3 regions of the Nocardioides sp. NPDC006303 genome follow, and region 2 is predicted to be linked to each of the others. Evidence: riboswitches for the same ligand, from Rfam matches in the RefSeq annotation. Region 2 holds a riboswitch; each other region holds the start of a gene.

Region 1 (10,131 bases), on a different contig from region 2:
CCAGGGCGACCGCGAGACCACCTTTCTCACCTACCGCTGAGGAGCCGAATGTCACTGCTGTGGCCAGGCGAGGAGCGCGCCGGGGATCTCTTCTCCGAGGCCGCCTACCTCGCCGCGATGGTGCGGGTCGAGGAGGCCTGGCTGGCCGCTGTCGCTTCCTCCGGGATCGCCCCGGAGGAAGCACGTACGCCGCTGGCCGGCCTGGTCTCCGCGGACGACGTCCCAGCGCTCGCCGAGGGTGCTGAGGCCGGGGGCAACCCGGTCATCGGACTCGTGAAGCTGCTGCGTGGCCGGCTCGACGGTGAGGCCGCCCGCTGGCTCCACAAGGGCCTGACCAGCCAGGACGTGGTCGACACCGCGCTCGTGCTCTGCCTCGCCGACGTGCTCGACCGGGTCGAGAACGAGCTCGCCGCGCAGGCCGCGTCGCTGACCGGTCTCGCCCGGGACCACCGGGCCACGGTGATGTCCGGCCGCACCCTGACCCAGCACGCGGTGCCGATCACCTTCGGTCTCAAGGCCGCGACCTGGCTCTCCGGCCTGAGCGACGCCGCCGAGGCCCTCCGCCGGACGCGTACGTCACTGCCCGCCCAGATCGGTGGCGCGGCCGGCACCCTGGCGGCGGTCGTCGGCCTGGCCCGGCTCCGCGGTCTCGGCGATCCCGTCTCCGCTGCCCAAGATGCGGCCCATACCGCGGCGACCACGCTCGGGCTGACCCCGCGAACCCCCTGGCACACCAACCGCGCGCCGCTGACCGCGGCCGCCGACGCGCTGGTCACCGTGGCCGATACCTGGGGCCGGATCGCCACCGACATCACCCTGCTGGCCCGCCCGGAGATCGGCGAGCTCGCCGAGCCGGCCGGCGAGGGGCGCGGCGGTTCCTCGACCATGCCGCACAAGTCCAACCCGGTGCTCTCGGTCCTCGTCCGCCGCCATGCACTCGCCGCTCCCCCGCTGGCCGCGACGCTCCACACCGCCGCGGCGACGTACGTCGACGAACGTCCCGACGGCGCCTGGCACGTCGAGTGGGAGACCCTGCAGACCCTCGCCCGCCGCAGCGCCGTCGCCGCCTCGCAGACCACCGAGCTTCTCGCCGGGCTCCGCGTCGACGCGGCCCGGATGCGCGCCACCGCCGAAGCCGCGGGCGCGGACCTGCTGGCCGAGCAGCGGTCGCTGACCGGGTTCGTGGGCGGCGAGATCCTTGCCGGGACCGAGGCTGCTGCCGGGCTCGATGACTATCTCGGCGCCACCGACGCCCTCATCGACTCCACCCTCGCCCGCGCCCACGAAATCTGGAAGGACCTGTAAATGACGCCGAGGATCACCCCTGTCGAGCTGGCCGGAGACCCGAGCAAGCCGCTCCTGGTCGTGGGCCCGTCCCTCGGCACCTCGGTGACCGCGCTCTGGGCCGCCGCTGCCGAGCTGCTCGCGGACAGCTTCCACGTCATCGGCTGGGAGCTCCCGGGCCACGGCCACGGCACCCCCACCACCGACGCCTTCTCCATGGCCGACCTCGCCGCGGGCGTGCTCGCCTGCGTAGACCGGGTCCTCACCGACCGCGGCGAGCGCCACGGCACCTTCGCCTACGCCGGCGACTCGGTCGGCGGGGCCGTCGGCCTCCAGCTCCTGCTCGACGCACCCACCCGGGTGAGCGCCGCGGTGCTCACCAACACCGGCGCCAAGATCGGCGAACCGGAGGGCTGGAACGACCGTGCGAAGACCGTACGCGCCGCCGGCACCGCCTCGCAGATCGCCGGCTCCACCCAGCGCTGGTTCGCCCCCGGCTTCCTCGAGCGCGAGCCCGCCCGGGGCGGCGCGCTGCTCCACTCGCTGCGCGACGCCGACGCGGAGAGCTACGCGCTGGTCTGCGAGGCGCTGGCGGCGTACGACGTCCGCGGCCGGCTCGCCGAGGTCGCCGCGCCGGTCCTGGCGATCGCGGGTGTCGACGACGCCCCGACCCCGCCGGCCTCGCTCGAGGAGATCGCCGTCGGGGTGCGCAACGGGCGGCTCGTCGCCCTCGACGCCGTCGGTCACCTCGCGCCGGCCGAGGCGCCGCACGCCGTCTCCACCCTGGTCACCTCCCACGTGACGGCCTCCGACCAGGCCTACGCGGCCGGGATGAACGTACGCCGCCAGGTGCTCGGCGACGACCACGTCGACCGGGCCACCGCCGCGATCACCGACGTCAACCGCGACTATCAGGACCTGATCACGCGCTACGCCTGGGGCACGATCTGGACCCGCCCCGGCCTCGCCCGCCGAGACCGCTCGATCGGCGTCCTCACCGCCCTGGTCGCCGGCCGCCATTTCGAGGAGCTCGAGTTCCATCTCCGCGCCGCGCTCACCAACGGGCTGACCCGCGAGGAGATCATCGAGGTGCTCCTGCAGACCTCGATCTACGTCGGCGTACCCGCCGCCAACACCGCCTTCGCCGTCGCCAACCGGGTCTTGAACGACGGAGCCTGAACGAATGACCGGCCCCGCTGGTTGGATTGGTCCCATGAAGCCGCACTCCGCGACCGTCGTCGGCGCCGGGCCCAACGGGCTGGCGGCCGCGATCGTGCTCGCACAGCGGGGCGTGAGGGTGACGGTCCTCGAGGCCGCGGAGACCGTCGGCGGCGGCACGCGCACCGCCGAGCTGACCCTGCCCGGGCTGCGCCACGACATCTGCTCGGCGATCCATCCGCTCGGCCTGGCCTCACCGTTCCTGCGCAACCTCGAGCTGGAGAAGTACGGCCTGACCTGGCGCTTTCCCGAGATCGAGCTCGCCCATCCGCTCGACACAGGCACGGCAGCGCTCCTGCACCGCTCCGTCGATGAGACGGCCGCCGGCTTGGGCACCGACGGGCAGCGCTGGCGGCAGCTGTTCGGCCCGGTCGTACGCGGCTGGGACGCGATCTCGGACCACGTCCTCGGTCCGATCGTGCGGCTCCCCCGGCATCCGTTCCGCCTGGCCGGCTTCGGGATGCGTGCCGTTCCACCGGCCACCGTGCTCGCCCGGGCCTTCCGCGAGGAGGAGGCGAAGGGGCTCTTCGCCGGGTGCGCGGCGCACGCGTTCCAGCCGCTGGACCGCCCGGGCACGGCCGCCGTGGGCACCATGCTCGTGGTCAGCGGGCATCGCTACGGGTGGCCGGTCGCCGAGGGCGGCTCCCACGCGATCACCCTCGCCATGGCGCAACGGCTCGAGGAGCTGGGCGGCACCATCGTCACCGGCACCACCGTCCGCAACCTCGCCGACCTTCCGGACACGGATGTCACCTTGTTCGACACCAGCCCCGGCGGCTTCGCCGACATCGCCGGTGCCGCACTTCCCGAGCGGCCGCGTCGGGCGATGCGGAGGTGGCAGCACGGTCCCGCGGCGTACAAGCTCGACCTGGCGGTCCGCGGTCCGATCCCGTGGCGTGACCCGGAGGTCGGCCGCGCCGGCACCGTCCATCTCGGCGGGACGATCGCCGAGGTGGCGACCAGCGAGCGGGAGATCGTGGCAGGGCGGATGCCGGAGCGTCCGTTCGTGCTGCTGGGTCAGCAGTACGTCGCCGACCCGACCCGCTCGGCAGGAGACCTCAAACCGGTCTGGGCCTATGCGCAGGTCCCGCACGCCTACGAGGGCGACGCCACCGACGCGGTGCTGGCCCAGATCGAGCGCTTCGCCCCCGGCTTCCGCGATCAGATCGTGGCGACGCACGTCACCACACCGGCCGACTACGCGGCGTACAACCTCAACTACGTCGGGGGTGACATCTCAACCGGCGCCAACACCCTTCGCCAGCTGATCGTCCGGCCCACACTCGCCGGCTACGACACCGGCATCCCCGGGATGTTCCTCTGCTCCGCCGCCACCCCGCCCGGCGCCGGCGTCCACGGCATGTGCGGCTATCACGCCGCCCACCGAGCCCTACGCCACCTGGCTGGGGATCACTCCCCCGCCCGGTGATCGGCCCACCAACCGGTCCACCTCGTGTCGAGCTGCCCGAAGTCGGCGCCGTCGAGGCCGTACGTGCTGAGGATGGCCATCGACGTGCCGGCCGGGTCGGCGTCCGACGGCGCGGTGCCGGCGATCACCAGCAGGCCCTCGCCCCATGCGTCGACCGTCACGCCCAGCTGGTGCGCCGAGCGGAACCACACCTCGCCGGCCACGTCCTCCCCGGCGATCGTCGCTGTGTAGCGGCTGCCCCGGGGCTGGCCGGCGACAGCGTCGAGACCGAGCCGCTCGATGACGGTGCCCGAGTAGGAGCCGCGATCGGCGAAGAACAACGTGCGGCGTGTCATGCCGGGGCGGCGCTCGAGCGCGAACCGAAGCTGATGCATGAATGACGTCCAACCCTCGGTGACGTCGTCGTAGTAGGCGTCCCAGTCCGGGTTGCCGGACAACGGCGCACGAGTCAGCGTGATTCTGACGCCGTCGCCGTCCGGCTGGATCTCGAACCTGTCGCCGCCGTTGGCGACCAGTGTGCGCCGGTCGGCCTCCTCGACGACCTCGGTGAAGTAGATCGAGTCGATCTCGGCCTCGGTCTCATCCGCGTCCCAGCCGTGCCACTGTCGGATGGCGGCCGGGTCCCGCAGCGCCTGCCACGCGGTATCGGCCGAGGCCGCCGCGGTGACCTCGATCCGCGGCGTCTCGCCGCTCTGGATGTCATTCATCGCTCTGCTCCTGTTCGGACGGTTCGGTCACCGCTGCCGGGGCGGGATGCCCACCGATGACCACGCGGTACTGCCGACCGGTCGGGCTGTCGAAACCCTCGGCCGTACGCCGCAGCGCTTCGGTCAGCTCCTCGGTGAATCTGTGCACGTCGGCGGCATCAGCGAAGCGCACGGCTGCCTCGATCGTGAACGTGAGCAGGCGCTTGCCCTGCTCGTCTGCCTTGACCTGCATGCGGGCCACATCCCGCACGGTGGCCGCCGCCACCCCGACAAGGTGGTCGGCGGCGAACTGGTCCATGATCCGCCCCGCGCTCTCAGCAGAGTCGGATCCGCGGCCCATCACCGATGGGTCGACCACGATCGCGCCCGGCTTCGCACGCACGATCCGCTCGACGAATCCACGGCGCTGCCGCTCCTCGACCAGCTCCACCAACCCGGCCGACTCCAGCGCCCGCAGATGGTAGTTCACCCGCTGGCGAGGCAGCTCGAGCACGGCGGCGAGCTGGGTAGCAGACGTGGGCTCCTGCAGGTGACCGAGCAGCTGCCGACGGATAGGCGACAGCGCCGCGGCCACTCGGTCCGGCTCGTCGACGTAGATGATGCCGTTGCTCACAAGATCCAGGATGCAATTGACAAACAGATTTGTCAATTGGCTTGTCGGACGACGTCGAACCCGGATCGCCCCAGAAACCAGGTGCCTGTGGCGTACGTCTTCACTAGCGTCGCCCCATGCCGCAAGCCCGTCTGCGCACCGAGCGCCTCGACCTGGTCCCGCTGAGCCAGGAGCATCTGCCGTTCCTGGTCGAGCTCAACTCCGATCCGGTAGTGCTCCGCCATCTGTTCACCCGCGCGCTCAGACCGGAGGAGACCGAGGAGCGGATGCACAAGTGGATCCGGGTGGCGAAGGAGACGGAGGCGCTGGGCAAGTGGATCGGGTACGCGGCCGGTGAGGCAGTCGGGCTCTACATGTTCGAGCCGCCCGACAACCCGCCGCGCACCGATGCCGCCGAGCTGGGCTACCGGCTCCCGCAGCGCCACTGGCGCAAGGGGTTCGCGAAGGAAGGCTCGCTCGAGCTGCTCCGCCATGGGTTCGAGGACCTCGGGATCGATCGGGTGATCGCGCAGACGATGGCGGTCAACGAGGCGTCCCGCGCGACCATGGTCTCCGTCGGGATGAGCTTCGTACGCGCGTTCCACGAGGACTTCGAGGAACCGCTCGCCGGGCACGCCAACGGAGAGGTCGAGTACGAGATCACCCGCGAGACCTGGCTCGCGCGCCGCGCGGGGTAGGCTGCGAGCACGCTCGTGGCGCAGGAACCCGGTGAGAGTCCGGGGCGGTTCCGCCACTGTGACGTCCGTACAGCTTCTGGGCACGGACACAGCCAGACACTGGCCACGGGCTATCCGACCGATCGACGGGGCGAGAACCCCTAGGAGGAACTCGGCATGGCCGACTCTGCACGCGTACGCATCGCCCTTCTGTCCACCTCGGACACCGACCTGCTCTCGGCCCGTGCCAGCGGCGCCGACTACGCCTGGGCGAACCCGTCGCGAGCGACCGATCTGGAGCAGGTCGTGGCCGACGCCGACCTGGTCGTCTTCCGGCTCCTCGGCTCGCCCACCGACCTGTGGGACGGCCTGAGCGCCGTCAAGGAGCGTGGCACGCCGGTCGTGGTCCTCGGTGGCGAGCAGCAGCCGAGTGCCGAGCTGATGGAGCACTCCACCGTCCCGATGGGTGTCGCCGCCGAGGCTCACCGCTATCTCGCCGAGGGCGGGCCGGGCAACCTCGCCCAGCTGCACGCGTTCCTCTCCGACACGGTCCTGCTGACCGGCTTCGGGTTCGAGCCGCCGGCGACCGTCCCGGCCTGGGGCTTCGCGGAGCGGCCCGGCTCGACCGACGGGAAGCCGCGAATCGGGGTGCTCTACTACCGAGCCCACGAGACCAGCGGGAACACCGCGTTCGCCCACGCGCTGGCCGACGCCATCGACGCGACCGACGCGGCCACCGGCGTACCGGTCTTCGCGGGCTCGCTGCGCTCGGCGCCCGACGACCTCTACGAGGCGCTCGGCACCCTCGACGCGCTGATCGTGACCGTGCTCGCGGCCGGTGGCTCCGTACCCGCCTCGGCGAGCGCCGGTGGCGAGGACGAGGCCTGGGACGTGGAGCGGATGGCGGCGCTCGACATCCCGGTGCTCCAGGGACTGTGCCTGACCAGCTCTCGTGCGGAGTGGGAGGCCTCCGACGACGGCGTCACGCCGCTCGACTCGGCCAACCAGATCGCGATCCCCGAGTTCGACGGGCGGATCATCACCGCCCCGTTCTCCTTCAAGGAGCTCGACGAGCAGGGTCTCCCCCACTACGTCGCCGACCCCGAGCGCACCGCGCGGGTCGCCCGGATCGCGGTCAACCACGCGCGCCTGCGGCACACGCCCAACCCGGACAAGCGCCTCGCCCTGGTGCTCTCCGCCTACCCCACCAAGCACTCCCGGATCGGCAACGCCGTCGGCCTGGACACTCCGGTCTCCGCGATCCGGATGCTGCGCCGGCTCCGTGAGGAGGGCTATGACCTGGGGCAGGACAACGAGGTCGTACGCATCCTCGACTCCGTCGCCGCGGAGGAGGGCGACACCGCCGCCGGCGACGCGCTGATCCACGCGCTGATCGCGGCCGGTGGCCAGGACGAGGAGTGGCTGACCAACGCCCAGCTCACCGACGCCCACGTACGCATCTCCAAGGCCGACTACGACAAGTGGACCGCTGATCTCCCCGCTGACCTGCGCGAGCAGATGGTCGAGACCTGGGGACCGACGCCGGGCGAGCTCTTCATCAACGAGTCGGGCGAGCTCGTGCTGGCCACGCTCCAGGCCGGCAACATCGTCATCCTGATCCAGCCGCCGCGCGGGTTCGGGGAGAACCCGGTCGCGATCTACCACGACCCGGACCTGCCGCCGTCGCACCACTACCTCGGTGCCTACCGCTGGCTCGAGAACGGCTTCCGCGCCGATGCCGTCGTCCATCTCGGCAAGCACGGCTCGATGGAGTGGCTGCCCGGCAAGAACGCCGCGCTCTCGGCGTCCTGCGGCCCGGATGCGGCGATCGGCAACATGCCGCTGATCTACCCGTTCCTGGTCAACGACCCCGGCGAGGGTGCCCAGGCGAAGCGCCGCGCGCACGCCACGATCATCGACCACCTGGTGCCGCCGATGGCGCGTGCGGAGTCCTACGGCGACATCGCGCGGCTGGAGTCGCTGATGGAGGAGTACGACCGGATCTCCTCCATGGACCCGGCCAAGCTGCCCGCCATCCGCGGCGAGATCTGGCAGCTGATGAAGGCCGCCGAGCTCCACCGCGACCTCGGCATGGAGGAGCGGCCCGAGGACGACGACTTCGACGACTTCATGCTCCACATCGACGGCTGGCTCTGCGAGATCAAGGACGCCCAGATCCGCGACGGCCTGCACATCCTCGGTGCCGCGCCCGAGGGCGAGGCGCGGGTCAACCTGGTGCTCTCGATCCTGCGCGCCGCGCAGGTGTGGGGCGGCGTCGGAGGCGCCGTGCCTGGGCTGCGCGCGGCGCTCGGTCTCAAGGAGGGCGCCGACACACGGGCGGTCGACGAGATCGAGACCCAGGCGAAGGATCTGGTGCAGCGGATGGACGCGGCCGGCTGGGATCCGGCGGTCGCCGAGACGCTCCACGACGACCCCGCCGTGCGGCAGGTGCTCGTCTTCGCCGCCCAGCAGGTCGTGCCGCGACTGAACGGGACGACCGACGAGCTGTCCGCCGTCCTGCACTCGCTCGACGGTGGCTTCGTCCCCGCGGGGCCGTCGGGCTCGCCGCTGCGGGGGCTCGTCAACGTACTTCCCACCGGACGCAACTTCTACACCGTCGACCCCCGCGCGGTGCCGTCGCGGCTGGCGTGGCAGACCGGGCAGGCGATGGCCGACTCGCTGCTGCAGCGCTACCTGGACGAGACCGGCGACTACCCGACATCGGTCGGGCTCTCGGTGTGGGGCACCTCCGCGATGCGTACGTCCGGCGACGACGTCGCCGAGGTGCTCGCACTGCTCGGGGTGGCACCTGCGTGGGACGAGGCCTCCCGCCGGATCACGCACCTCGACGTCATCTCGCTCGAAGAGCTGGGCAGGCCCCGGATCGACGTGACCGTACGCATCTCCGGGTTCTTCCGCGACGCGTTCCCGCACGTCGTCTCGATGCTCGACGACGCGGTCCGGATGGTGGCCGACCTCGACGAGCCGGCCGAGGACAACTTCGTCCGCGCGCACACCCTCCAGGACCTGGCCGATCACGGCGACCAGCGCCGCGCGACGTCCCGGATCTTCGGCTCCAAGCCCGGTTCGTACGGCGCCGGGATCCTGCAGGTGATCGAGGCCGGCAACTGGCGCTCCGATGCCGATCTGGCAGATGTCTACACCGCCTGGGGCGGCTTCGCCTACGGCCGCGACCTCGACGGCGCCCCGGCGGCCGACGACATGCGCGCCAACTACCGCCGGATCAAGGTCGCCGCCAAGAACGTCGACTCCGCCGAGCACGACATCGCCGACTCCGACGACTACTTCCAGTACCACGGCGGCATGGTCGCGACCGTCCGTGCGCTGACCGGCAGCGAGCCGAAGGCGTACGTCGGCGACTCCACCTCCCCCGACGCCATCAAGACCCGCACGCTGCAGGAGGAGACCAACCGCGTCTTCCGAGCCCGGGTGGTCAACCCGCGCTGGATCTCGGCGATGCAGCGCCACGGCTACAAGGGCGCCTTCGAGCTGGCCGCGACCGTCGACTACCTCTTCGGCTTCGACGCGACCGCCGGCGTGGTGCAGGACTGGATGTACGAGAAGCTCGCCCGCGAGTACGTCCTGGACGAGACCAACCAGGAGTTCATGCGATCCTCGAACCCGTGGGCGCTGCGCGGCATCGTCGAGCGGCTGCACGAGGCCGCCGAGCGCGGGCTGTGGGAGTCGCCCGACCCCGAGGTCGTCGCGGCGATGCAGGAGATCTATCTCGACATCGAAGGTGACCTGGAGGAGGAATGAGCTCATCTGGCAAGCGTCGGATCAAGATCATCGGGGTCGGCCCCGGTGACCCCGACCAGGTCACCCTCGAGGCCGTGACCGCGATGCGGTCGGTCGACTTCTTCCTGGTCACCGACAAGTCCGGCACGGTCAAGCAGGGCATGCCCGACCCGCTGGTGCGGGCCCGCGAGGAGCTGCTCGACCGCCATCTCGACCAGCCCGCCCGGGTGGTCAAGGTCGCCGACGCGCCCCGCGAGCGGCGTGAGGAGTTCACCGGGACCGACGCGGAGTACCGGGCCGCCGTCGCCGACTGGCACCGGGCCCGGGTCGAGCGATATCTGGCCGTGCTGGCCGAGCACCCCGGGGACGTCGGCTTCCTGGTCTGGGGCGACCCCGCCTTCTACGACTCCACGATCCGGGTCGTCGACCAGATCTCCGAGCAGCTCGACGTCGAGGTCGACGTCA
Region 2 (10,131 bases):
CGTGCACTATAGCGGGATCTCAGCGGAGCCACTCGTTGCCGGCGAGGTTGGTGAGATCGGTGATGTCGAGCGTCGGTTCGATCCCGGACTCGGGTGCGAGTCCGAAGTGCTCCAGCGAGCGCCGGACCCACTCGGCGGCGTCGATGTTGAGCGGACCCGAGACCCACATCGCGTAGGGCAGGTTGACGAACCTGTTCTCCTTGACGGCGGGCAGGTCGCGGGATGCCGGGTTGGCCTTGAGGACCTTGACCTTCTCCTCGTAGGACTGCCCCGGGTAGTCCACGAAGTAGATGACGTCGGGCTCGGCGGCGGCAAAGCGCTCCCAGCCGACCTCGGTCCAGGTGTCCTCGACGTCGGCGGTCGCACTGGTCACTCCGGCGGTGTCGAAGATCGCCTGCGGCCCGCCGAAGGATCCGGAGGTGAAGATCGCATCGGTGCCGGAGTCGAAGAGGAACGCGGTCGGCTCCTCGTCAGGCTTCGGCGCGCTCTCCAGGGCCTTGCGGCGCTTCTCGATGTCCGCCACGACCTTCGTCGCGGTCACGTCATGGCCGGTCAGCTCGCCGATGTTGAGCAGGTCGGTACGCAGCGCCGTCCAGGCCTCCATGGTGCCCCGGTCACCGTCCTCCTGCCGGCAGGTCTCGCTGAGGAGGTAGGTCTCGATACCCCGCTCCTGCACCATCTCGGGCACCAGGTTGCGCGACTCGCTGAACCCGTAGCCCCAGCCCGCGAACATCACCTGCGGGTCGAGTGCCAGGACTGTCTCCAGCGTCGGGTGGTCATCGCCCACGATCTCGAGCTCGTCGACCCTGTCTGTGGGGTAGGCGAGGTCCAGCAGCTGCTTGTCCCGGGCCAGGCCTGTCACGGCGACCAGCTCCTCGCGGGCACCGACGGCCAGGGCGATGGAGATGATCCCGCCGTCGTAGGCGTACAGCTCGGTGACCGGCTCGTCGACCGTGAGCTTCTCGCCACAGTTCTCGACGGTGATCGCGCCCTTCCCGGCTTCATCGGTGGCCTTCTCCTCCGTCCCGCACGCGGTGAGGATCGTGGTGCCGAGCGCGAGCGCGGCGAGACAGACGATGCCGGGGCGTACGGGGCTGGCGATGCGCTGGGTCATGCCGATCGGTCCTTCCGAGGGTGGATGAGCAGGTGGGGCTGGTCCAGATGTGGATGCGGCACCTGGACCGAGCCGACGCCGAAGTGGTGCTCGACGCGGATGGTGTCGAGGATTTCGGCAGGCGGGCCATGGGCCACGACGGTCGCCGGGCCGCTGTCGGGATCGCTGCCCCGTGGCCGGCCGAGGACCGCGAGCCGGTCGAAGGAGCGCAGCGCCAGGTCGAGGTCGTGGATGGTCGCGACCAGAGTCTCGGCCCGGTCGGCGACACTCTGGAGCAGCCGGAGCTGCCAGGCGACGTCGAGATGGTTGGTGGGCTCGTCCAAGAGCATCACCGGGCACTCCTGGGCGAGGCCGCGAGCCATCACCACCCGCCGCCGCTCGCCGCCGGACAGCCGGTCGCACGGGTCGTCGAGGCGGTCGGCCAGACCGACGGCGTCGAGGGCCGAACGAACGATCTCGCGCTCCTGTCGTCCGCCTCGGGACCACGGCCTCGTGCGTGGCACCCGGCCCAGCGCGACCATCTCGCCGACGAGCAGCTCCGCGGAGGCGACCTCTTCCTGGGGGACGTACGCCATCCGGCGGGCGCGTTCGCGCGAGCTGGTCCGGGCGGTCTCGCGGAGTTCGCCGGAGTCATCGGCGAGGTAGGCGTGCCCGGCGCTGGGCCGCAGCACTCCGGCGAGGATCCGCAGCAGGGTCGACTTGCCCACGCCGTTCACGCCCACGATGCCAAGGCGGGTGCCCACCGGCACGTCCAGATCGACGTCGCGAAGCACCTCGCGCTCGCCCAGCCGGGCGGCGACGCCGCGCAGCCGCAGCGCGGGCTGGCCGCTCATCCGTCGCCGCCGAAGCGATACCGGCCACGGCCCAGCAGCAGGAGGAACAGCGGCGCGCCGACGACGCCGGTGACCACTCCCAGCGGGATCTCCTGGGGCCGGGCCACCACCCGGGCGAGCACGTCGACCCACAGCAGGAACAGCCCGCCGCCCAGGGCCGCGACCGGGAGCACCACCCGGTGCTGGGCGCCCACGAGCAGCCGGGCCGCGTGCGGCACGATCAGCCCGACGAACCCGATCCCACCGCTGACCGCGACCAGGACCCCGACCAGCACGGCCAGCGCGACGAAGAGAGTCGTACGCAGCGCCGCGACGTCGACGCCGAGCGCGGCAGCGGTCTCGGGGCCGGCGGCCAGGGCGTCCAGCCAACGGTGCAGCGCCAGCATTCCGAGCCCCAGCACGAAGCCGAGGACTGCGGGCAGCCACAGCTTCTCCCAGCTGGCGCCACCGACGCTGCCGAGCATCCAGAACATCACCGAGTCGGCCGCACGCGGATCATCGCTCATGAAGACCAGGAACGAGGCGATCGCGGAGAGTCCGGAGGAGAGCACGACTCCGGAGAGCACCAGCCGGATCGGGGTCAACCCGCCCTGGGCGGTGGCCACCAACCAGACCAGCATCGCCGAGCCGACCGCCCCGAGCAGCGCTCCGCCGGAGACGGCATAGATGCCGAGGCCGCCCAGCGCCCCGGTGGTGATCGCCGCCGTCGCCCCCACCGAGGCGCCCGAGCTGATCCCGAGCAGGAACGGGTCGGCGAGCGGGTTACGGACCAGGGTCTGCATGCCGGTACCGGCCACTGCCAGGCCGGCGCCCACCGCGAGCGCCATCATCGCCCTGGGGACACGCAGCTCCCACACGATCACGTCCCACTTCCCCGGCGCGTCGCCCTGGAGCCGGTCGCCGACCGTCGCGACGACCTCACCGAGGGGTATCCGCTCGGACCCGAAGGCCAGGGACGCGACGGCGCTGAGCACCGACGCGAGCAGCAGCCCGGCCACCAGCGGCACGAACGGGACTCGTCGTCTCCCCTCACGAGCACGGCGCGGGCTCAGGGTCTCGCGGGACAGCGTTTCCACGGCGGTCGGCCTCTCAGGTCCTCTGGACCCTGGTCGCGAGGGCCGTGACGTACATCTGAGCCGACAGGTTTTCGGACTCGGGTTCACCCGGTGACGCCGCCTTCCCAGGGACTCGGTCCCCAGTGGCTTCCTGGCCGTCACCGTCGCCCTCACCGCTGCGCGCCAGTCCCGGATTCACACCGGAGTTCCCTGGCATCCATCAGGATGCGTTCGACTCGGCGCAGAGGCTAGCACGGGCTGCGGAGACGGTGTCGGAGACGTTTCCGACGACACGGCGGAACACAAGATCTAGGAAGTTGCATTGGTGTAATTCCCGCATATAGTGGTCCTCGCAGCTGGTTCTCCCACCTCGGCGACGGGGCGGGAGAGGCAAGAGGGAACCCGGTGTGAGTCCGGGACTGCCCCGCAGCGGTGAGTGGGAACGACCGCCGTCACGAAGCACTGGGAGCAAGCCGGCTCCTGGGAAGCGACGGCCACTAGGACCGAGCACGATGACGCCCACGAGTCCGAAGACCTGCCAGTGCCCACCTCATGGTGGGGTCCGCGACCTCGAGGGAAGGTCAGGGGATCGAGCGAGCACCACGTGACCGGGTCCGCCCGGCGCGCTGCCGCCGTCCTCCCTGCCTCGGCACGGATGCACGAGACATCCAGCGGGCCGGGGGCCCGCGTGAGCAAGGGGCATGGGGCTTGATCGACACCGAGGGTCTACCGATCCGCACCGAGAAGTCGGCGTACGTCTTCGACTATCCGATGGCCGAGGACCTGGCCAAGAAGCAGCGGAGCATCTTCTGGACCGCTGAGGAGATCCCGGTCGAGAACGACAAGCAGGACTTCCTGGTCAACATGACCGACGCCGAGCAGGCCGCGGTCAAGACCACGCTGAAGCTGTTCACCATCTACGAGCTGATCCTCGGCGGCGAGGTGTGGGGTGACCGGATCTTCCACGCGTTCCCGCGTCCGGAGGTCCAGATGATGGCCAACGCCTTCTCGTTCGCCGAGCTGAACATGCACGCGCCGTTCTACGCGAAGCTCAACAAGGTGCTGATGATCGACACCGAGGAGTTCTACGACTCCTACAAGAACGACCCGGTGCTGGCCGAGCGGATCCAGTTCGTCTGGGACGCGATCGCCGACGAGGACCTGCTCTACGCGCTGAGCGTCTTCACGCTGATGGAGAACTGCGTCCTCTACTCCAACTTCGCCTTCCTCAAGCACTTCCAGTCCGGCGGGAAGAACCTGCTGCAGAACGTGATCAGCGGCATCAACTTCTCCGCCCGCGACGAGAACCTGCACGCCACCGGCGGCGCCTGGCTATTCAACACCACCCTCGATGAGTACGCCGCCACCGTCCCGGCCGACAAGTTCGAGGCCGAGCGCGACGACCTCTTCGCCCGCGTCCGCGGCGTCGCCGAGCACCTCTACGCCCACGAGGCCCGGATCGTGGAGATGCTCTTCGACCACGGGCCGATCGCCGGCATCGACCAGGCCGACCTGGAGACCTTCGTGAGGTCCCGCATCGACATGACCCTGGAGAACATGCGGATGGAGCCGCTGTTCAACGTCGAGGCCAACCCGATCGCCGAATGGTTCTACAGCGGCATCAACGGCACCCAGTTCCACGACTTCTTCCAGGTCACCGGCAACGAATACAACCGCAACATCGGCGAGACGGAGTTCAGCTTCTAATGAGCAACAGCAACTGGGAGGCGCTCTCTGCCGAGCGCAAGGCCCTGCAGGCCGAGGGCATCGTGCCCGCCTTCATGACCACGGCGGGCTACGCCATGTTCAAGGCCAAGTACACCGTCGCCGAGCAGAGCGTCCGGGAGCGCTACGAGACCATCGCCAGCACCGCCGGCGAACTCGCCGACGAGATGTACCCGCGCGAGGACGGCGTCTCCTGGACGGAGCGGTTCTTCGAGGCGATCTGGAACGGCTGGCTCTCGCCGTCGACGCCGGTGCTGTCCAACCTGGGCACCGACCGGGGTCTGCCCGTCTCCTGCGAGGGCTCGTACGTCGAGGACTCGGTCTGGGGCTTCTACGAGACCCTCAAGGAGGCGGCGATCCTCTCCCAGAACGGGTTCGGGACCTCGGCGTACCTCGGTGATGTCCGGCCCCGTGGCGCGAAGTTCAGCGACAACGGCAAGGCCAACGGCGTGGTCCCGGTCTTCTGCAACTTCGTGGAGATGACCAACCAGATCAGCCAGGGCGCCACCCGCCGCGGCTCCTGGGCGGGCTACCTGCCGGTGGACCACCCGGACTTCTTCGAGCTCGCCGACCTGATCTTCCGCGAGCCCGCCAACAAGAACGTCGGCTGGATCTTCAGCCAGGCGTTCATCGACCGGATGCTCGCCGGGGACCGCGACGCGCTCGAGCGCTATCAGCGGGTGCTGAAGATCCGAGTGGTGCTGGGCAAGGGCTACATCTGGAAGGTCGACACCGTCAACGCCGCCCAGACCGAGTCGTACCGGGCCAACGGGCTGGCCAACAAGGCCTCCAACCTGTGCTCGGAGATCACACTCTTCTCCGACGAGGACCACTCCTACACCTGCGTGCTCTCCTCGCTGAACCTGTCGACCTACGACGAGTGGAAGGACCAGGACACGGCGTACGTCGCGACCGTCTTCCTCGACGCGGTCGCCGAGGCGTTCCTGCGCAAGGCGCGCACCATCCGCGGCCTGGAGCGCGCGGTGCGCTACACCGAGAAGGCCCGCAGCCTGGGGCTGGGCGTGATGGGCTACCACGACTACCTGCAGAAGCAGCGGGTGCCGTTCGAGTCGGACAAGGCGGCGGCGCTCAACAAGGACATCTTCGAGCGGATCTCGGCGCACGCCGACGCCGCGTCGCGGTGGATGGGCTCGGTCGCGGGCATCCCGGAGTGGTGCGTCGGACGGCGCAACTCCCACCTGATGGCGATCGCGCCGACGATGAGCACCGCGGTGATCGTCGGCGGCACCAGCCAGGGCATCGAGCCGTACGTCGCCAACGTCTGGAACCAGACCACCTCGGCCGGCGAGATGCCGCGGGCCAACCAGAACCTCGTCGAGGTCATGGAGGAGCGCGGGGTCTACGACCAGGCGCACATCGACGACATCGTCGACCACGGCGGCTCGGTCCAGCACGTCGACTGGCTCGACGAGCACGAGAAGGACGTCTTCAAGACCGGCTACGAGATCGACCAGGAGATCCTGCTCGCCCGCGCGTCGGACCGGCAGGTCTACATCGACCAGGCCCAGTCGCTCAACCTGTTCTTCCAGGCCGACGCGACCCCGCAGTACATCAGCAAGATCCACAAGCTCGCCCTGCTCGACCCGAACATCAAGAGCCTGTACTACCTGCGCTCGCGGGCCGGCATCCAGGCCAGCAAGCAGACCCGCACCAACTGATCTACTTCGACCGAGAGGCATGACCATGAACGAGAACCCGACCGCTACCACCGACGCGATCGACGACCTGACCTGGGACGACTGGAGCGATGCCGCGGTCTGTGCCATCGAGAACGGCCCGGACTGTGAGGCCTGCGAGGGATGAGCGATGCGGCCGCTGGCCGACCGACGCTGACGGTCTGCCGCGGATGCTGCTGCGGGACGGAGCGGAAGTCGCCCGGGGTGGACCATGCGGCCGTGCTCACGGCGCTGAACGCAGCTGCCGGGGAGTCGGCGAACGTACGTGTCGCCGACTGCCTCGGCCCCTGCGAGCGAGCCGACGTCGTGGTGGTCGGCCCCTCACCCGAGGGGCGGCAGCGCGGGGCGCGGCCCGTCTGGGTCGCTCGTGTCGGCACTCCGAGGGTCGCCGACGCTCTGGCCCAATGGACCCGCGCCGGCGGACCGGGCATCGCTGAGGCGCCGCCCGCGGTCCTGGCCCGGCCTTCCGTCACGGGCGCTGAGTGATGACGGCGTACGCCGCCGCGACCAGGGCCGCGCCGATGCCGACCCTGCGGGCCAGTGCGGTGGCGCTGACGACGTCGGCAGGGGCGGCGTCGCGGCCGTCGCCCATCACCGCGCGGTGCTCGACCCGGTTGCCGTAGTAGCGGTTCGTGCCGCCGAGGCGGATGTCGAGGGCGCCGGCGAAGGACGCCTCGACGACGCCGGCGTTCGGGCTCGGGTGCCGTGCGGCGTCGCGGCGCCAGGCCTCCCACGCCTGCCTGGCCCGCGACGGAGCGGCGGCCAGCGTGAGCACGCCGGAGAGGCGGGAGCCGGGCAGGTTGAGCAGGTCGTCGAGGCGGGCGCTGGCCCAGCCGAAGCGCTCGTAGCGGTCGTTGTGGTGCCCGACCATCGCGTCCAGGGTGTTGGCGGCGCGGTAGCCGAGCAGGCCGGGTACGCCCGCGACGGCTCCCCACACCAGCGGTGCGACCACGGCGTCGGAGGTGTTCTCGGCGACGCTCTCGACGACGGCCCGGGAGACCTCGGAGGCGTCGAGCTCGTCGGTGTCGCGGCCGACGAGGTGGGTCAGCCGCTGTCGCGCGGCGGGGAGGTCGTCGCGGTCGAGATGGGCGTGGACGGCCAGCGCCTCCCGCTCCAGCGAGCGGCCGCCGAGGACCGCCCAGGTCGCGGCCGCGGTCACCAGGGTCGTCCCGATCCGGCCGGGGGCGAGGCGCTCCACGGCGGCGCCCAGGACCACCGCTCCCCCGACCAGGGTCGCGCTGTGGAGGACACCTCGAGCTCGGTCGTCCGCGTACCAGGCCCGTTCGGCCCGCATCGCGACGGTGCCGAACCCGGCGACCGGGTGGTAACGGCGCGGGTCACCCAGCAGCCGGTCGAGCGCGAATCCGGCGAGGAGTCCGGCCGCACGTGGGTTCATCTGGCTGCTCCTGACGGACGGAGATGCGCGTTTTCCCGCCATGGCGGGAAGATGCCGCCGCTTTGCCGACCGCAGCCCCCCACTTTCCCGCCATGGCGGGAAAGTGCCGCGGCCAGTCCGCCGCTCAACCGTCCACCCGCAGTCGGCTGAGCGCGTCCAGGATCTCGTTGGTCGGGCCCTCGGGGCGTACCGCGATCCGCACCCAGTCCGGGCCGAGGCCAGGGAAGGTGTCGGCGCGGCGTACGGCGATGCCCTGCTCACGCAGGGTCTCGCGGACTCCGGCGCCGGGGCGGGCGAGCACGAAGGAGGCGGCCGAGGGGACGTACTCGATCTGCTGGTCCCGCAGACCGGCCTCGAGATGGTCGCGCCAGGTGGCGATCCGCTCGGCACGCTCACGGGCCTCGGCACTCGCGCGCTCGGTGGCGCAGGCGAGCATCGCGGTGGCGGCGGTGGCCGAGACCGACCACGGCGTACGCACCGCCTCCAGGTCGCTGATCGCGGCGGCGTCGCCGACGACGTAGCCCGCGCGTACGCCGGGAATCGACCAGTGCTTCGTCAGGCTCCGGATGACCAGGAGGCCGTCCTCGCGGTGTCCGGTGAGGGTCTCGGGCTCCCCAGGGACCGCGTCCATGAACGCCTCGTCGACCACGACCAGCCGGCCGGGACGGAGGAGGGCGCGGAGGGTGGCGGCGGGGTGGAGCACACCGGTGGGGTTGGTCGGGTTGCCGACGACGACCAGGTCCGCGTCCTCGGGCACGGCCGCGGGGTCGAGGGCGAACCCGTCCTCGGCCCGGAGGCGTACCTCGGTGACCGTGTGGCCGGCCTGCTCGAGCGCCGCGTGGGGCTCGGTGAACTGGGGGTGGACGACGACAGGGTTCCGCCAGGGGCGCGCCCGGGCGACGAGCGTGAATGCCTCCGCCGCGCCCGCCGTCGGGAGCGCCTCGGCACGCTCGCGGCCGTGGTGCTTGGCCAGCGCCGCCCGCGCCGGCTCCTCGTCGGGGTAGGCCGCCGACGCCAGCGACTCGTGGAGCGCCTGGTCCAGCCACTCCGGCCTCGGGTCCGGGTAGACGTTCACCGCGAAGTCGAGCAGCCCCTCCCCCACCTCGACGTCCCCGTGGTGCCGCAGCGGATCCGTCAGCGGGCCGTCCGCAGCGGCGGGCATTTCCCCGCCATGGCGGGATTCTGCGGCCAAACCGGCGCTCACCGCGCCGCCTTTCCCCGCCATGGCGGGAAAGTGCGGCGACGCACCATGAACCGCCGCCGCAAACCGCGCCGCCAGCTTCGGATGACCGGCCCAATGCACATGAAGGTACGACGCATGCAGCGTGCCCGACGCAAACCCCACCAGCCCCGAACCGTCACCCCCGCCTGCCGAGACGGCACTTGTGGAGGCCGAGACGTCAGTTGGGTCGGCCGAGTTGGCACTTGCGTCGGCCGAGTTGGCAGTTCCGGCGCCTGAGTTGGCCGTTGCGGCTCGCGAAACTCGACTCTCGTCGTCCAAAACTGACGTCTCGGCCGACGTAGGTGCCGTCTCGGCCGACGTAGGTGCCGTCTCGGCCGACGTAGGTGCCGTCTCGGCCGACGGAAGTGCCGTCTCGATCGACCAGGCGGGCTGGGTCCCAGCGGGAGGGGTCGTCGTGGTGCGGTGGAACTCGTGGCCGGTGACCTGCTCGCCGGCGCGGGTGAGGAGGGAGTCGGAGGCGGCGGTGGCTACCGGGTAGCGCAGGGTCAGTCGCTCACTCATGGCGGCGTGGGCGGGGATGGCGCCGGCCATCGGTACGCCGTCGAGGGACTCGGCCAGATAGAGGAGTCCCGCGCACTCGGCGACTGTCGGCACCCCGGTCGCGACCGCACCGCGGAGGTCGCGGAGGAGGCTCGTGTTGGCGGCGAGGTCGGCGGCGTACACCTCGGGAAAGCCGCCTCCGAGGTAGATCCCCTGGGTGCCGGCCGGGAGCGTGGGGTCGGTCAACGGATCGAAGGCGACGACCTCGCATCCGGCAGCCGCCAGGAGCTCCTCGGTCTCGGGATAGCGGAAGGTGAAGGCGCGCCCGCCGGCAACCGCCACCACCGGACGGCTCTGACTTCGCGTAGACGTCGCAACCGCCTCCAACGCCTCGGCCGGGTCCCAGGGGTCTGCGGCGAGGGCGGGCGCCGAGCGGGCAAGGTCGAGGAGCGCATCGAGGTCCAGGTGGGCGGCGACCTGCTCCCCCAGCCGCTCGATCAGAGCGACCGACTCGTCACGCTCGGCGACCGGGACGAGACCCAGGTGGCGCGACGGGGAAGCGAGCGACTCGTCGCGCGGGAGCATGCC
Region 3 (10,131 bases), on a different contig from region 2:
CCTGATCCCGAACTCGCCGCAGCGGCGCTGGCGGAGTTCCTGACCACCCCGGTCGAGTGGTACTTCCACCTCGCGCTGCGCACCACCCAGCGCCGCCCGGTCTCGCTGCGCCGGATCAAGGTGCCGGTAGTGCTGGTCGCTGGCACCCGCGACCTCATCGCCGGTGCGCGCCACATGTCGCGGGTCGCCGCTGGGGTCAAGAACGGCACCTTCGTCGAGCTCGAGGGCACCCACTTCGTACAGATGGAGCAGCCCGACCGCGTCCACCAGCTGCTGCTCGCCTTTCTCGCCCGGGTCTCCGAGCACCAGCGCGTCTGACCTATCCGGTGGTCGAGCCTGTCGAGGCCACCGTCCCGGTGACCGTGGCCCGGCGGGCAACACGACGCAGGGTGGCGAGGACGGCGGGCCCGAGCAGGGCGATGGCGACGGCGGTGGTGATCGCGCGCACGGTATCCCAGCTGCTGGTCGAGGTGACCAGGGTGTAACGCAGGAACGTCGCCAGGTTCTCGGCAAACGCCGCACCGGGTTCGTAGGAGAGGTTGCCGCTCGCGCCGGGAACTGTGACGCCGGTGAGCAGCGGCCAGCCCTGCAGGTTGAGGAGGAGCCCGTAGGCGTACGAGGCGAAGATCCCGTACGCCGCCAGCAGCCCGATCTCCCGGCGACCGCTCGCGCGTGGCAGGAGCCCTGCGCCCATCGCCACCCAGGCGGCGCCGAGCATCTGGTAAGGCAGCCAGGGTCCGACACCGGCGGTGACGAGCGCGGCGACGAACAGGCTGGTGCAGCCGAGGACGAACCCGAAGGCCGGACCGAAGACCCGGCCACCGAGGATGAGCATGAAGAAGACCAGCTCCACCCCGCCGGTGCCGGCGGAGACGGCGCGCAGGACGGCCTCGATCGCGCTGAGCACGCCGAGGACAGCGATCATCCGGGTGTCGATCCCGCCGGTGGAGAGCTCGCTCAGCAGCACCACCAGCATCAGCGGCAGCAGCGCCAGGAAGATGAACGGCGGCTGCACCCGGTCGTAGCCGTGGAGCAGCAGCGGCCAGCCGAACATCATCAGCCCTGCCACCGAGATGATCGCGAGCAGGACCGCCGTGCGGGGCGAGAACCTGATCATCTCTCGCCCACCGCCTCGACGATCTCGCGTACGTTCAGCCAGCCCGGGCCGAAGACCTTGCTCACCTGGGGCGCGAACGCGGGCGACTCGGCCGTGACGCTGCGTACGTCGCCGGCGGAGACCACCTCGCCGTCGGCGAGCACCACCACGTCGTCGGCCGCCTCGGCGACGAACTCGACGTCGTGGGTCGCCACCAGAACCGCCTTGCCGGCCTCGGTGAGCTCGCGCAGGATCTCGGACAGAGCGTGCTTGGCGGCGTAGTCGAGGCCGCGGGTCGGCTCGTCGAGGAGCACGACCGGCGGATCGGCGCTCAGGATCAGCGACAGCGCCAGAGCGAGGCGCTGGCCCTCGGAGAGGTCGCGCGGGTGCTGGCCGTCGGGTATGCCGGGGACGAGGCTGTCCAGGATCTCCCTCGTCCGTGGGCCGCCTGCATCGCACTCCTCGGCCACCGTCTCTAGGTAGAGCAGATCGGCCGCGGTCTGTGGCAGCAGCCCGACGAGCTCGCGTCGCTCTTCGGGGTCGAGGGTCGCCGGATCCTTGCCGGCGACGTCCACCGATCCGGCCAGCCGCTTCTGGGTCCCCTGCAGCGTCCACAGCAGCGTCGACTTGCCCGATCCGTTGCGTCCCATCAGCGCCGTCACCCGCCCCGCGGGCAGCCCGATCGAGACGTCGTGCAGGACCGGCGTACGTCCTCGGGTGACGGTGAGCCCGGAACTTCTCAGGCTTTTCCTGCGCTTCTCTGGCGTTGCAACACCTGAGAAGTGCAGGGATACCCGGTTAACCGGGTATTCCAACGTCCGCGCCCGCCGCCTCGCGTCCCGCACCGTCAGTGGCAGCGGCGACCAGCCGAGCTCGCGGCCGAGCTCGACGAGCGGCGGGACGATGGGCGAGGTCTCCAGGACCTCAGCGGGATCGCCGACGGCGACGGAGCCGTCGCCGACGAGGAGCGCGATGCGGTCGGCGAACGGTACGACCCGCTCGAGGCGGTGCTCGGCGAGGACGACGGAGGTGCCGAGGTCGTGCACCAGCCGGGTGATGGTGGCGAGCACGTCCTCGGCGGCGGTGGGGTCGAGGGCGGAGGTGGGCTCGTCGAGCACGACGACCCGGGGGTGGGTGGTGAGCACCGAGCCGATCGCGACGCGCTGCTGCTGCCCTCCCGAGAGGGTACGCAGGGACCGCTGCCGCAGCTCGGCGATGCCGAGCAGGTCGAGGGTCTCCTCCACCCGGCGCCGCATGGTCGCCGGCGGGAGACCGAGCTGCTCCATGCCGTAGGCGAGCTCCTCCTCGACCGTGTCGGTGACGAATCCGGCCACCGGGTCCTGCCCGACGTAGCCGATGATCCCGGCGCGCTCGCGCGGCGGCGTACGAACGATCGAGGCGCCGTCCAGCAGGACGTCACCGTCGAGCACGCCGCCGGAGAAGCGCGGCACCAGGCCGGCGAGCACGCCGAGCAGGGTCGACTTCCCCGAGCCGGTCGGTCCGGAGACGAGCAGCAGCTCGCCCTCCTCGATGGTGAGGTCGACGTCCTTGAGCACGTGCTCGGAGGAGTCGGGCGGGGTGAACGTGATGCCTCGCAGCTCGATCATGCGACTGCCTCCTCGTGGACGAGCGATGATGCCGGTAGCGGGGCGGCGACGGCCGGGACCAGCCCGACGAGCACACCGGCCATGGCGATCAGGGTGACTTCCGGGACGGTGCTCACGCCCGGAAAGGCGACCGGGACCTGGTAGCGGGCGACCCACCAGCCCACGGCGACGACCCCGATCCCGCTCAGCGCCACCACGACCTCCGGCCACCGCCACCGGTCGGGCCGGTAGACGGTCCGCGTCACCCGGCGGCCGGCGAGCGCCAGCCCACCAGCGGCGGTGCCGACGCCGAGCGCGAGCATGGTGGCGGCCAGCCAGCCTGGCGTGGTGCCGTCCAGCACCGCGTAGACGCCGGCGCAGAGCCCGATGAGCGAGACCAGCATGAGCACCGAGGTGATCCGCCTGGTGGCGACCGGGACGCCGGCCGTACGTCCGTAGCCGCGCGTGTCCATGCCCGCCGCCAGCGCCATCGACCGCTCCAGGGCGTCCTCGAGCACCGGCACCAGGAAACGGCGCAGCCGCTTGACGTTTCCGGTCGCACCGGCACGCAGTCGTTGCGCCGCGCGCACCCGCTGCACCGACTCGGCCAGCTGCGGCAGCACCGTCACGGCGACCACAACAGCGGTGCCGATCTCGTAGAGTGCCGGCGGCAGCGAGCGCAGCAGCCGCTTCGGGTTCGCCAGCGCGTTGGCCGCGCCGACGCAGATCACGATGACGCCCAGCCGCATCCCGTCGTAGAGGCCGGCCAGCAGCGCCTCGCGGGTGAGCGGCCCGAGCAGCCGGATCCCCAGCACCCACTCCGGGAGCGGGATCTCGGGCAGGTCGAGGATCACGTGACCCGGCACGGCGCCCAGGAGCACCCGGAAGAGCACCCGGGTCACGACGATGAACACCGCGAGGCCGACGTAGAGCCGGAACGCCTTCGCCCACGGTTGGTCGCCACGACGCGCGGCGACCACGACCGACACCACCCCCACCACGAGCAGGAGCAGCAACGGGTTGGTGGTGAAGGAGGCGTACGCAGCCATGCCGATCGCCCACACCCACCAGGCGACGGGGTGCAGGTCGCGGGGCAGATGCGCGACCGCGGCCGTACGCAACAGCGTGCTCATCGCCGGCGCCACCACACGGCCCCGGCGACGGTGAAGAGTGTGAGGATCCCCGCGGGCGCGACCCAGGCGGGCAGATGCTCGGTCTCGGAGGCCGAGTCCGTCGGCTCCTCCGGAGATAACTCCGGCGACGGGCTTGAGGGCGCCCCCACAGCATCCCCAAGCTCCGTCGCCGGAGCGGTAACGACATCGTCGTCTATCCACGTGAACGCAACACCCTGCCCGGAGGTCACGCTGATTTCGGTAACATTTCTGGAGGCATAGCTCCAGGCCCCCGAATCGTCGGTGATCCACAGCGACCAGTACGCGTCGGCGGGCGGCATCTGGGCGCAACCGGCGGCTTTCGGCCGCTCATCGACGCGACATACGACACTGGGCATCGAGGTCACATAGGTGAGCGGATGCCCCGCCTTCTCGAAGAGGTCGGCGCCGGTGTCACCCTCCCCGGGCTGGACACAGGTGACCTCAGGATCGCCACCCAGCGCGTTGGGCTCGACGACGACGGTGACGCCGTCACACGCCTCGCCGGATGATGCCGCAGACGAGGCGGAGACGGGGGTGAAGACAGGTGCGGTGGCCCCGGCGAGGATCGCCAGGGCCACCAACGAGGACCGCAGGATCAGCACGAGCTCTTCGCGGTCGCATCCTTGGGCAGGAAGACCAGCGACGGCAGCGCCTGGGCGGCGGCGAGGCGGTACATCCCCTCCGACTCCTTGGTCAGGCCCTTGGTGTTGCCCTCGGTCAGCGCGGCGTCGTCATAGGCCACCGCGCCGGCGTCGTCGCCACAGGTCACGACGTGGTCGGCGACCCAGCTCGCCGCCTTCTCCGCGGCGTCGGTCTCACCCGCGCGACCGAACGCCCACCCGGCCAGGCCGGTGGTGTTGGAGTTGGCGATGTTGCCGGTGGCCGCCTTGAACGACCCGTCCTCCGTCTGGGTCTCCTTCAGCCACTCGACGCCGGCCTCGACGGCCTTCTCCGCCTCCGGGGTGGCCACCCCGGACAGGGCGATCAGCGCGAACGCGGTGGCGTCGGCGTCCGGGACGGCCTTCGGGTCGGCGTCGCAGGTCTGGTCAGCGGCGGCGGGGTCGGCCGCGAAGGTGACCCGGAACCAGCCCTCCTCGCACTGCTGTCCGGCCAGGAACTCCGTCGCGGCCGCGGCCTCCTTGCTCTCGGCGTTGTTCAGCGCCCACACGGCGTACGACTGTCCGATGGTGTTGGAGTAGTCGGCCGCCTTCTTGTCCTTGGGGTCGAGCTCGTCGGCGATCCGGCCGTTCTCGGCGACGGTGCCCTCGAGCTGCTTGAGCAGACCGGGGTCGGAGGCGTCGACGTTCTGCTGGAGGACGAGCGCCTTCGCGGTCGCCCCGGCCGAGGTGACGGTGCCGAACCCGGGCGAGGTGTAGGCCTTCTTGTTCTCCATCACCGCCGCGGCGATCGTGGAGATCTCCTCGTCGTAGCCGCCGACCTCTGCCAGCGCGATCCCGATGTCGGCGCTGAGCCCGAAGTCGTCGGTGCCGTACTGCGCGTTGCGGGCCACGCCCTCCGGTGCCTGGGCCACGAGCCAGTCGGCCACCGCGGTGGAAACCTTGGCGTCGTAGGTGGGCTTCTCCCCCTCCTCGACGGCTTTCTCGCCACAGCCGGCGAGCGAGGTGAGGGCGAGGGCGGCGGCGATGCCACCGAGGACGGTCTTCTTCATGGTTCCTTCCGCGCTGTTCGTCGGGAAGGCCCAGGGCCGACCCGCTGCTTTCCACGACAGCGTCAGGTCAGTACGCGTCCGTCAGCGGGTGCTCCGGCTCGCCCAGGACATTCTCGGTGCCTGGGCCTACGGTTGCGGGTCAGCGCCGGGATTCGACCGGCTTCCCCCACCACGGCGTGTGTTGATTGAGGCTCTGCTATGCGGGGGCAATCCTATGCCTGGCGAGCCCTGCTTGCGGGATCGCCGCCGAGCAGTCACTCTGTCCCCATGCGCCACAGGATTCTCGGCCTTGTCGCAACCTCGATCACGGCCACCCTTCTCGCCCTCGCCTCGACCACGACGGCCGGTGCGGAGGAGGCGCGGACATCGGTCACGTACGCCGATCTGGTCGCCATGTTCGGCGAGAAGGTCGGTGACCGGAGCACCGTTGAGACCGGGCTGCCAAGCCTCAACCGCGCGATGGCCGATGCCGGGATCACCACCGCCTACCGGCAGGCGGCGTATCTGACCACGCTCGCCAACGAGAGCTCCTTCCACCACGACGCCAAGGGCCGCGACAAGCGGAAGTTCACCGGTCGCGGCTACATCCAGCTGACCGGCGAGGCCAACTACTCCGACGCCGGCGCCTACTTCGACATCGACCTGCGCCGCCGCCCCGAGCTCGCCCGGTCGCTGGACTACAGCGCGCCGATCTCGCGGTGGTACTGGACCGTCGCCCGCGACATCAACCCGCTCGCCGACGCCCTGGACATGGGCAAGGTCAACGCGGCGATCGGCTACCCCTCGAACAAGAAGGAGGACGCCGAGCGCTGCCGCGACTTCAAGGCCGCGCTGAAGCACCTCCACGGGTCGGTACCCAAGGGCGTCAGATGTGCTCGCCCGGCCACCGCGGAGACTCGTTAGCTGTGTTGTCCAGAGGGCCGTACGTCACTTCTTGGTGCGCTTGTCGCTGACCGCGATCGCCGAGGTGCCCTCGTCCTTGAGCTCGAAGAGGTCGATCGCCTTGATGAGCTTGGTCCACGTGGCGTACCCGTAGTTGCGCGGGTCCTCGGAGGACTGGTTGCGGATGCGGGAGACCACGGTGCCGACCAGTGCCCAGCCGTCGTCGTCGGCGGCCGCGGCGATGGAGTTGCGCAGCAGCTGGATCAGCCGGGCGTTGCGCTTCAGCGCCTGCCCGTTGGTCGCCGCGGACGACTGCTTGCGGGTGCGCGTGGTCCCGGGCTCGGTGTCGGCCTCGGTCTCCTCCTCGGAGCCGCCGAGCTTCTCCACCACGGTGAACCGGGTGCAGGCGCTCTTGAACGGCGCCGGCGTCTTCTCCCGACCGTAGCCGTAGACAGCGCGGCCCTTCTCCCGCAGGTAGTGCACCAGCGGCGTGAAGTCGGAGTCGGAGGAGACCAGTGCGAACGCGTCCGGGATCGCTGCGTGCAGCAGCTCGACGGCGTCGATCGCGAGCGCCATGTCGGAGGCGTTCTTGTGCGCGGTCAGGTCGAACTGCTGCATCGGCCTGATCGCGGCATCGTGCAGCTCCTCGATCCAGCCCTTGAGCTCGGACTTGGTCCAGTTGCCGTAGGCCCGCCGGATCGTCACCTCGCCGTACTCGGCCAGGTCGTTCAAGATGTCGTCGATCTTCGAGGCAGGCGCGTTGTCGGCGTCGATGAGCAGTGCGATGCGGAAGGGCTCGGTCTCGGTCACGCCGGACAGTCTGCCAGTGCACCCCATCGCCGAGTCGGCTCATCCTGACCAAAACCGACGCCGAGTCGGCGCGTCATGACGCGCCGACTCGGCGGAGTTTGTTGTCAGAACGAGCCGACTCGGTGTGGGGTCAGGAGAGCTTCTCCAGGATCAGCTCGCGGACGCGCTTGGCGTCGGCCTTGCCGCCGGTCGCCTTCATGACCGCGCCGATGAGCGCACCGGCTGCGGCCTGGTTGCCGCCGCGGATCTTCTCGGCGACAGCGGGCTGGGCGTCGATGGCTTCGTCCACAGCTGCGCCGAGCGCGCCGTCGTCGGAGACCACGGCGAGGCCACGGGCGTCGATGATCTCCGAAACCGTGCCCTCACCTGCGAGAAGACCCTCGAAGACCTGACGGGCCAGCTTGTCGGTCAGCGTCTTGGCGTCGACCAGCTTCTGCACCTCGGCGACCTGCACCGGGGTGACACCGAGCTCGGCGAGCTCGACGCCACGGTCGTTGGCGCTGCGGGAGAGCTCGGCCATCCACCACTTACGGGCGGCCTGTGCGGACGCTCCTTCGGCGACCGTCGCCTCGATCAGCGACAGAGCGCCGGCGGCCCAGACGTCGCGCATCTCCAGGTCGGAGTAGCCCCACTCGACCTGCAGGCGGGCCCGCTTGTCGGCGGTGCGCTCCGGCAGGCTCGCCCGCAGCTCCTCGACCCACTCGCGCGAGGGCGCGACCGGGACGAGGTCGGGCTCGGGGAAGTAGCGGTAGTCGTCGGCGTCCGACTTCGCCCGGCCCGCCGAGGTGGTGCCGGTGTCCTCGTGGAAGTGGCGGGTCTCCTGGAAGATCGCCTCCCCCGCGTCGAGGATCCCGGCGTGGCGCGACATCTCGAAACGTACGGCCCGCTCGACCGAGCGCAGCGAGTTGACGTTCTTCGTCTCGGTGCGCGTCCCCAAGGTCCCGGAGCCCTTGGGCGACAGCGACAGGTTGACGTCGCAGCGCATCGAGCCCTGGTCCATGCGTACGTCGGAGACACCCAGACCCAGCAGGATCTCGCGCAGCGCGGCGACGTAGGCCTTGGCCACCAGCGGCGCCTTGGCACCGGTGCCGAGGATCGGGCGGGTGACGATCTCGATCAGCGGGATGCCCGCACGGTTGTAGTCGACCAGCGAGTAGTCGGCGCCGTGGATGCGGCCGGTCGCGCCACCGATGTGGGTGGTCTTGCCGGTGTCCTCCTCCATGTGGGCGCGCTCGATCTCGACCCGGAAGATCTCCCCCTCGACCTCGACGTCGAGGTAGCCGTCGTAGACGATCGGCTCGTCGTACTGCGAGGTCTGGAAGTTCTTCGGCATGTCCGGGTAGAAGTAGTTCTTCCGGGCGAACCGGCACCACTCCGCGATCGAGCCGTTGAGCGCGAGACCGATCCGGATCGCGCTCTCGACCGCCTTGGCGTTCACGACCGGCATCGAGCCCGGCAGGCCGAGGCAGGTCGGGCAGACCTGGGAGTTGGGCTCGCCGCCGAACGTCGCCGGGCAGCCGCAGAACATCTTGGTGTTGGTGTTGAGCTCGACATGCACCTCGAGCCCGAAGGCCGGGTCGTAGCGCTCCAGCACCTCGTCGAAACCGACAAGACCCAAAGAATCAGGCACAGCGGTCATCGGGCCACCTCCAGCTTGTCGATCGAGAGCACCGGACCGATGGCGCCCTCGAGGGCGGCACCGACGCGGTAGAGACGGGCGTCCTCCAGGACCGGAGCCAGGAGCTGTACGCCGACGGGCAGCCCGTCCACGTCGGAGACCCCGGCCGGGACGGAGATGCCGGGCGTGCCGGCCAGGTTGGCCGGGATGGTGGCCAGGTCCTGCATGTACATCGCGAGCGGGTCGTCGAGCTTGGCGCCCAGCGGGAACGCGGTCGACGGGGAGGTCGGCGAGACCAGCACGTCGACCTGCTCGAAGGCCTTCTTGAAGTCCTCGATGATCAGCGTGCGGATCTTCTGCGCCTGACCGTAGTAGGCGTCGTAGTAGCCGCTGCTGAGCGCGTAGGTGCCGAGGATGATGCGGCGCTTGACCTCGTCGCCGAAGCCGGCGTCACGGGACGCCTTCATGACGTCCTCGGCCGACGGGTCGCCGTCGGGGGTGACCCGCAGGCCGTAACGCATCGCGTCGAACTTGGCCAGGTTGGAGGAGCACTCCGCCGGCAGGATCAGGTAGTAGGCCGCCATCGCGTGCTCGAAGCTCGGCGTGGAGACCTCGACGACGTCGGCACCCAGCTTGGTGAGCAGGTCGACGGACTCGTTGAACTTGCGCATCACGTCGGGCGCCCAGCCCTCGCCGGCGAGCTCCTTGATGACGCCGACCTTGACGCCCTTGAGGTCACCGGTCGCGCCGGCACGGGCGGCGTCGACGAGCCCGGTCACCGGGGTGGTCGTCGACGTGGAGTCGAGCGGGTCGTGGCCGCCGATGAGCTCGTGGAGGAGCGCCGAGTCGAGGACCGTGCGGGTCACCGGACCGACCTGGTCCAGCGAGTTGGCCAGGGCGACCAGGCCGTAGCGCGAGACCGACCCGTAGGTCGGCTTCACGCCGACGGTGCCGGTGACGGCGCCCGGCTGGCGGATCGAGCCGCCGGTGTCGGTTCCGAGCGCCAGCGGCGCCTCGAATGCGGCGACGGCTGCGGCCGAGCCACCACCGGAGCCGCCGGGGATCCGGTCGAGCTTCCACGGGTTCTTCGTCGGGCCGTACGCGGAGTGCTCGGTGGAGGAGCCCATCGCGAACTCGTCCATGTTGGTCTTGCCCAGGATCGGCAGACCGGCTGCCTTGATCTTCTTGACCACGGTCGCGTCGTAGGGCGGGACCCAGCCCTCGAGGATCTTGGAGCCGCAGGTCGTCGGCAGGCCGGTGGTGGTCAGCACGTCCTTGACCGCGATCGGCACGCCGTCGAGAGCGTGCAGCGCGTC

Evidence for each region. A riboswitch is a leader RNA that binds a small molecule or an ion and turns the genes downstream of it on or off. The one in region 2 is predicted to bind cobalamin.
Region 1: another riboswitch for cobalamin. It lies ahead of ABZY89_RS28755 (cobaltochelatase subunit CobN); the one in region 2 lies ahead of ABZY89_RS26325 (ribonucleotide-diphosphate reductase subunit beta).
Region 3: another riboswitch for cobalamin. It lies ahead of ABZY89_RS22360 (prenyltransferase/squalene oxidase repeat-containing protein); the one in region 2 lies ahead of ABZY89_RS26325 (ribonucleotide-diphosphate reductase subunit beta).

Annotation. Positions count from the first base shown of each region.
Region 1 covers NZ_JBEXRR010000068.1:6,412-16,542, forward strand. The annotation lists gene pcaG (protocatechuate 3,4-dioxygenase subunit alpha) at 1-40, shown strand, start outside; gene ABZY89_RS28725 (lyase family protein) at 49-1,305, shown strand; gene ABZY89_RS28730 (alpha/beta fold hydrolase) at 1,306-2,463, shown strand; gene ABZY89_RS28735 (NAD(P)/FAD-dependent oxidoreductase) at 2,498-3,931, shown strand; gene ABZY89_RS28740 (hypothetical protein) at 3,913-4,638, opposite strand; gene ABZY89_RS28745 (helix-turn-helix domain-containing protein) at 4,631-5,251, opposite strand; gene ABZY89_RS28750 (GNAT family N-acetyltransferase) at 5,368-5,928, shown strand; cobalamin riboswitch at 5,906-6,051, shown strand; gene ABZY89_RS28755 (cobaltochelatase subunit CobN) at 6,085-9,687, shown strand; gene cobF (precorrin-6A synthase (deacetylating)) at 9,684-10,131, shown strand, end outside.
Region 2 covers NZ_JBEXRR010000051.1:3,830-13,960, forward strand. The annotation lists gene ABZY89_RS26310 (ABC transporter substrate-binding protein) at 20-1,114, opposite strand; gene ABZY89_RS26315 (ABC transporter ATP-binding protein) at 1,111-1,947, opposite strand; gene ABZY89_RS26320 (iron ABC transporter permease) at 1,944-2,954, opposite strand; cobalamin riboswitch at 3,068-3,253, opposite strand; cobalamin riboswitch at 3,343-3,560, shown strand; gene ABZY89_RS26325 (ribonucleotide-diphosphate reductase subunit beta) at 3,711-4,709, shown strand; gene ABZY89_RS26330 (ribonucleotide reductase N-terminal alpha domain-containing protein) at 4,709-6,406, shown strand; gene ABZY89_RS26335 (hypothetical protein) at 6,426-6,551, shown strand; gene ABZY89_RS26340 (hypothetical protein) at 6,644-6,910, shown strand; gene ABZY89_RS26345 (cobalamin biosynthesis protein) at 6,894-7,820, opposite strand; gene ABZY89_RS26350 (cobyrinate a,c-diamide synthase) at 7,945-10,131, opposite strand, start outside.
Region 3 covers NZ_JBEXRR010000035.1:34,202-44,332, forward strand. The annotation lists gene ABZY89_RS22335 (alpha/beta hydrolase) at 1-318, shown strand, start outside; gene ABZY89_RS22340 (ECF transporter S component) at 320-1,117, opposite strand; gene ABZY89_RS22345 (ATP-binding cassette domain-containing protein) at 1,114-2,703, opposite strand; gene ABZY89_RS22350 (energy-coupling factor transporter transmembrane component T) at 2,700-3,815, opposite strand; gene ABZY89_RS22355 (hypothetical protein) at 3,812-4,438, opposite strand; gene ABZY89_RS22360 (prenyltransferase/squalene oxidase repeat-containing protein) at 4,432-5,505, opposite strand; cobalamin riboswitch at 5,571-5,706, opposite strand; gene ABZY89_RS22365 (glycoside hydrolase family 19 protein) at 5,773-6,408, shown strand; gene ABZY89_RS22370 (NYN domain-containing protein) at 6,433-7,197, opposite strand; gene gatB (Asp-tRNA(Asn)/Glu-tRNA(Gln) amidotransferase subunit GatB) at 7,328-8,836, opposite strand; gene gatA (Asp-tRNA(Asn)/Glu-tRNA(Gln) amidotransferase subunit GatA) at 8,833-10,131, opposite strand, start outside.